Regions from separate parts of the Stenotrophomonas sp. GSD10 genome, predicted to be linked through region 1. Evidence: riboswitches for the same ligand, from Rfam matches in the RefSeq annotation. Region 1 holds a riboswitch; the other holds the start of a gene.
What was found. A riboswitch is a leader RNA that binds a small molecule or an ion and turns the genes downstream of it on or off. The one in region 1 is predicted to bind thiamine pyrophosphate.
Positions count from the first base shown of each region.

Region 1 (3,372 bases):
AGGAACGGTCATGCCGGCCAGTGGCCGACACGACCGGCCACGCGTCAGCCCTGGTGGTAGACCTCGGCGCCCGAAGCGCGGAACTCGGCGGACTTTTCCTTCATGCCGGCCTCGGCGTAGTCGCGCACATCCTGGGTGATCTTCATCGAGCAGAAGTGCGGGCCGCACATCGAACAGAAGTGGGCCAGCTTGTGCGCATCCTTGGGCAGGGTCTCGTCATGGAACTCCTTGGCCTTCTCCGGATCCAGGCCAAGGTGGAACTGGTCCTCCCAACGGAACTCGAAGCGTGCCTTGCTCAGGGCGTTGTCGCGCACCTGTGCGCCCGGGTGGCCCTTGGCCAGATCCGCCGCGTGCGCGGCAATGCGGTAGGCCATGATGCCGTCGCGCACATCCTGGCGGTTGGGCAGGCCCAGGTGCTCCTTCGGCGTGACGTAGCAGAGCATGGCGGTGCCGAACCAGCCGATCATCGCCGCACCGATCGCACTGGTGATGTGGTCATAGCCGGGCGCGATATCGGTGGTCAGTGGACCGAGCGTGTAGAACGGCGCTTCGCCGCACTCGCGCAGCTGCTTGTCCATGTTCTCCTTGATCAACTGCATCGGCACGTGGCCGGGGCCTTCGATCATGGTCTGCACATCGTGCTTCCAGGCGATCTTCGTCAATTCGCCCAGCGTCTCCAGCTCGCCGAACTGTGCTGCGTCGTTGGCATCGGCAATGCAGCCCGGGCGCAGGCCGTCGCCCAGCGAGAAGGTCACGTCATAGGCCTTCATGATTTCGCAGATCTCTTCGAAATGCGTGTAGAGGAAGTTCTCCTTGTGGTGCGCCAGGCACCACTTGGCCATGATCGAACCGCCGCGGCTGACGATGCCGGTCACGCGCTTGGCGGTGAGCGGCACATAGCGCAGTAGCACGCCGGCGTGGATGGTGAAGTAGTCCACGCCCTGCTCGGCCTGCTCGATCAGGGTGTCGCGGAAGATCTCCCAGGTCAGCGCTTCGGCGCGGCCATCGACCTTCTCCAGCGCCTGGTAGATCGGCACGGTGCCGATCGCCACCGGCGAGTTGCGGATGATCCATTCGCGCGTTTCGTGGATGTGCCTGCCGGTGGACAGGTCCATCACCGTGTCGCCACCCCAGCGGATCGCCCACACCAGTTTCTCCACTTCCTCGGCAATGCCCGAGGACACGGCGCTGTTGCCGATGTTGGCGTTGATCTTGGTGAGGAAGTTGCGGCCGATGATCATCGGCTCGCTTTCCGGATGGTTGATGTTGTTGGGCAGCACCGCGCGGCCGCGTGCGATCTCGTCGCGCACGAATTCGGGGGTGATGATCTTCTGGATCGACGCACCGAAGGCCTCGCCCGGGTGCTGCTGCAGCAGGGCTGCATCACGGATCGCGTCCAGGCGCTGGTTCTCGCGGATGGCGACGAACTCCATTTCCGGGGTGATGATGCCGCGCCGCGCATAGTGCATCTGGGTGACGTTGGCGCCGGCACGCGCACGTCGCGGCAGGCTGCGCGCGGGGAAGCGCACGGCATCGAGCTTCGGGTCGTGTTCGCGATCGCGCCCGAAAGAAGAGCTGAGGCCATCGAGCTGTTCGGTGTCCCCGCGTTCCTCGATCCACGCACGGCGCACTGCCGGCAGGCCCGCGGAAAGATCGATGCGGGCCTGCGGATCGGTGTACGGGCCCGAGGTGTCGTAGACGGTGACCGGTGCATTCTCTTCGCCGCCGAACAGCGTGGGCGTGCGGGTCAGCGCGATCTCGCGCATCGGCACCTGCAGGTCCGGGCGCGAACCGGGCACATGGATCTTGCGCGAACCGGGGATGGGCCGGGTCACGGATTCGGAGAGTTGCTGGGCCTGTTGCTGCAGGGCGGAGAGCTGTGCGTTCATCGGGCATCGTCCAGGAAGGTCAGGGACGAAGCGGCGGCGCACTGCGCGCGCGCACGGACGGTCCTTGGGCGGAGTCCGGGCACGGCTGCATTGCAAAGCTTCCCTACGCCGGTATGAGCCGGATCAGGTTCCAAGGGACTGTCTCAACCGTGGCCACAAGGCCCGGTACCCCCGCTTCTTGCTGCGCATTAGAGCATAGACCGCCCGCCTCCGGGTTCAGATCCGCTTTCCGGCGGAAAGCGGATCTGACCCCAATCGTCATTCGTTAACAGAACCGTGACGTCGCGTTCAGTAACGTGCACGCCCATCGCGTCGCTGAGATCGATGCGTTCCACGCCGCCTTCGCGGCCCCTGCCCGGCGCGTGCTGCATGCCGCCGGCCATTCGCTGCAAGCTCTGCTCGCTCCCCTCAATCCCCTTGATCGGAGAAGCTCCTTCATGGTGTTTCGCGTTTCCATCGCACTGGTTCTGCTGCTGGTGCTGCTGGCCGGCATCGCGCCCGGCCCCTTCAATACCGTTGTGCAGTCCATGCTGGCCGAGGTCATCCGCAGTGTCGGCTGGCTGTACCTGCTGGTGGTGTTCCTGGCACTGGTGTTCCTGATGTACCTGGCCTTCGGCCGCTTCGGCAACCTGCGCATCGGCGGCGAAGACGCCGAACCCGAATTCTCGCGTGCCAGCTGGATGTCGATGCTGTTCGCGGCCGGCATGGGCATCGGCCTGGTGTTCTGGGGCGCAGCCGAGCCGATCTCGCATTTCAGCAAACCACCGGAAGGACTGGCACCGGAAAGCATGGACGCCGCGCGCGCCTCGATGCGCTACGCGTTCTTCCACTGGGGCCTGCATCCGTGGGCGATCTATGCGCTGATCGGCCTGGCGATGGCGTGGTTCCAGTTCAACCGCAATGGCCGCGGCCTGGTCAGTGACATGCTGCAGCCGATCATCGGCCGCCACCATCGCGGCTGGATCGGGCGCGTGGTCAACATCGCCGCGGTGGTTGCCACCGCGATCGGTGTCGCCACCACGCTCGGCTTCGGCACCATCCAGATTGCCGCCGGCATGGAGCGTGTGTTCGGCCTGCACGCAGGGCCGCCACTGCAGCTGGTGATCATCGCGGTGGCATTCGTGCTGTACATGGCGTCCACGCTCAGCGGCGTCGACCGCGGCGTCAAATGGTTGTCCAACGTCAACCTGGCATTGGCCGCCGTACTGTTGCTGCTGGTGCTGGTGCTCGGCCCGACCGGCGCGATCTTCAACACCTTCACCACCACGCTGGGCTCCTACCTCAACCAGCTGGTGACGATGAGCCTGCGCATGTCGCCGTTCTCGTCCAGCACCTGGGTGGCCGACTGGACGATCTTCTACTGGGCCTGGTGGATTTCCTGGGCCCCGTTTGTCGGTTCGTTCATCGCGCGCATCTCGCGCGGACGCAGCGTGCGCGAGTTCGTCATCGGCGTGGTGCTGGCGCCGACCCTGCTGGGCTTCTT
Region 1 covers NZ_JAOCMC010000002.1:3,389,360-3,392,731, forward strand. The annotation lists gene thiC (phosphomethylpyrimidine synthase ThiC) at 45-1,889, opposite strand; TPP riboswitch at 1,972-2,072, opposite strand; gene N4G47_RS15890 (BCCT family transporter) at 2,327-3,372, shown strand, end outside.

Region 2 (3,372 bases), 1.0 Mb from region 1:
CGGTGGCGTGGCCGGCAACCTGCTGTCCAATGGCGACCCGGCCGCAACCGTCGGCGGTGCCGTGGCCGGCGGCGCGATCGGCAACCTGACCACTTCCGACCGCCACGACCGGCGTTACTACGACAACCGCTACGACCGCCGCTACGACCGTGGCTATTACCGCAGCGGCTACTACGACCGGGGTGACGACCGTCGCTGGCAGCGCGAGCGCTACTACGACAACCGCTACTACCACGACCGGGGCCGTCATCGCGGCTGGTAAGCACACCCTGCGGCACGGCGGCTGATCGCCTGACGACGGGCGGGTCCATGACCCGCCCGTTTGCGTTGCCGGCGGGCATGGCGTTGAATGCGCAGCCTTGGATGTGACTTCCCCATGGGCTGCGGCATGACTTCTTCTTCCCACCGCGTGCAGGGCCTCAACAACGACGAGGTTGCCGCCGACTGGCCACCGATCAACGCCGCTGACATCGCATGGCTGAGCGCCCGTTACCCGCAGCTGGGCGAACGCAGCGTACCGCGCTGGCACAGCCCACGCCCGCTGTCGGCCGCCGCCATCGTTGCCGGACCGCATGGCCCGGTGTTCATCAAGCGCCACCACCACAACGTGCGCAGTGCGTCCTGCCTGGAAGAAGAGCACCGCTTCATCGCCCATCTCGCCGCCGGTGGCGTGCCGGTGGTGCAGGTGCTGGCCTCGGCCGATGGCCAGACGGCCGTCGAGCACGGTCAATGGACGTATGAACTGCACGCTCTGGGCGTGGGCGAGGACCTGTACCGCGATGCGGTGTCGTGGTCGCTGCTGACCGACGTCGCACAGGCCCGCGAAGCCGGTCGCGCGCTCGCGCAGCTGCACCGCGCTGCGGCCAGCTACTACGCACCCCAGCGCAGCACCCATCTGCTGGTCGCACGTGACGATCTGATCCGCGCCGACGATCCGATCGCAGCAATCAAGGCCGACCTGCCTGCACGCCCGGGGCTGGCGCGCTATCTCGCGCGCATCCCGTGGGAAGCGCAGCTGCGCCGCGATGTATTGCCCTGGCATGCGGGCCTGGCCGAGCGCCTGCGCGACGAACCGCGGCTGTGGGCACACAACGACTGGCACGTGTCCAATCTGCTGTGGCGCGACGGCCAGGTCAGCACCGTGCTGGATTTCGGCCTCGCCTCACCCACCAGCGCACTGTTCGACCTTGCCACCGCCATCGAACGCAATGCGGTGGCGTGGCTGGAGCTGGAACGCGGCAGGGAGGCGGTGCGCATCGATATCGCGCTGGCGTTGCTCGAGGGCTATCGGCAGGTGCTGCCGCTGTCGGCCACGCGCGTGCAACTGCTGGCGGACCTGCTGCCGATGGTCCATTTCGACTTCGCACTGTCCGAAGTGGAGTACTTCGAGGGCATCACCGGCTCCACCGCGAATGCCGACGTGGCCTGGCAGCCCTTCATGCTGGGGCATCCGGCGTGGTTCCGCAGCGCGCCGGGGCAGGCACTGCTGCAGGCGCTGCGCGCCGCCGCCTGAGCTGGTTGGCGCACCGCCGGGGACGCATCATTTGGGTCAGAGCCCTTTCCTGCGGAAAGGGAGCCGACCCCGGGCGGCGCTCGCAAATCCGTACCATTTGTAGTGAAATGGTCATCTGAAGCGGGGGTGCCTGGATCTGCCAGGCTGAGAGAGTCCCTTGGAACCTGATCCGGTTTGCACCGGCGTAGGGAGCTTTGAGCCGCAGCCACACCCCCGTTCCGGGCCGGTGCACCTGCGCGCCGTCGCTTCGTCTCCCTTGTTGTCCGAAGACGAATCGAATGAACCGCTGCCTGCGCCCCACCCTGCTCGCCCTCGCCCTCTGTGCCGCGCTGCCGTTGCATGCCAGCGAGGCCGATGCCTCCCCGATGCGGCTGCCACCGGCGCCGAACGCTCGCCGACCGAACTGGCGGCGGTGCGCGTGCAGGCCGGCAAACCGAAGACCGATACCTCGCGCGTCAACGCCTTCGGTGGCGGCAGCTGGAAAGACACGCCGGCCTCGGTGAACGTGCTCGAGCGCGATTACCTCGACCGTCGCCAGGTGCGCACGCTGTCCGAGCTGGCCAGCAACGATGCCTCGCTGGGCGATGCGTATGCGCCGGTGGGCTACTACCAGAACATCGCCATCCGCGGCTTCGCGCTGGACGCGGCCACCGGCTACCGCTTCAACGGCCTGTCCATCGCCGGCGAACAACGCCTGGCGCTGGAGAACGTGCAGGCGGTGGAGATCCTCAAGGGTGAAGCCGGCCTGGCTGCAGGCGTGATGGCGCCGGGCGGCATCATCAACTACATCGGCAAGCGTCCGGCCGAAGTGCGCACCGCCACGCTCGGCACCGATTCGGAAGGCTCGCGCTATGTCGCCGTCGATGTCGGCCACTGGATCACCCCGCGCTTCGGCCTGCGCCTGAACGCTGCGTGGGATTCCAGCAACTCCTATGTCGAGCACGCCGATGGCCGCCGCAACTTCTACTCGCTGGCCGCCGACTGGCTGATCGGCGAACGCGGCAAGCTGGAAGTGGATGCCAACTACCAGACCAGTTCGCAGCGCTCGGTCTCGGGCTACCAGCTGCTGGGCGCACGCGAGCTGCCGCGTGGCGTCGACCGCGAACACCTGCTGGGTTACCAGCCGTGGCAGCGCCCGGTGGATATCGCCAGCACCAACATCACCGCCCTGCATACCTACGATTTCAACGACGCCTGGCAGTCGCGCGTCTCGGTCGGCCACAGCCGCTCGGTGATCGATGACAACGTCGCCTTCGCCTACGGCTGCTACTACGCCGCACAATGTGCCGACGGCAGCGTGCCGGGCAACTACTTCGCGCCCAACGGCGACTACGACGTCTACGACTACCGCAGCCCGGACGACACCCGCCGCAACCAGCAGGCGCGTGCCGAGCTGCGCGGCCGCTTCGAGACCGGCAGCGTCGGTCACCAGCTGACCGTCGGTGCCGACTACTTCCGCCGCACCGTGGACAAGCGCCCGAGCGTCAACGAGTACGTCGGCACCAGCAACATCCACGAAGCGCCGGTTCCGGTATTTGAACCGTCGCCGAAGATGCCGGGCCCCTCCGCACGGCGCCTGGACAGCCGCCAGACCGCGTTCTTCGCGCTGGATCGGATGAGCTTCGGCGATGACTGGCAGTGGCTGGCCGGCGGCCGCTTCGTGCGCCTGGACGAGCGTGCCTACGACAAGCGCGGAAACCCGCAGCGCCACAGCCGACTGTCGCGCTTCCTGCCACAGACCGCGCTGGTGTGGAAGGCCACTGACCAGCTCAACGCCTACGCCAGCTACGTGCGCGGCATTTCGCTGGGCCAGGAAGCGCCGTTCTGGACCAGCAACGCCGATACCTTCCTGCCGTCGG
Region 2 covers NZ_JAOCMC010000002.1:4,425,111-4,428,482, reverse strand. The annotation lists gene N4G47_RS20530 (glycine zipper 2TM domain-containing protein) at 1-262, shown strand, start outside; gene N4G47_RS20525 (phosphotransferase enzyme family protein) at 389-1,513, shown strand; TPP riboswitch at 1,626-1,721, shown strand; partial or broken gene N4G47_RS20520 (TonB-dependent receptor) at 1,792-3,372, shown strand, end outside.
Region 2: another riboswitch for thiamine pyrophosphate. It lies ahead of N4G47_RS20520 (TonB-dependent receptor); the one in region 1 lies ahead of thiC (phosphomethylpyrimidine synthase ThiC).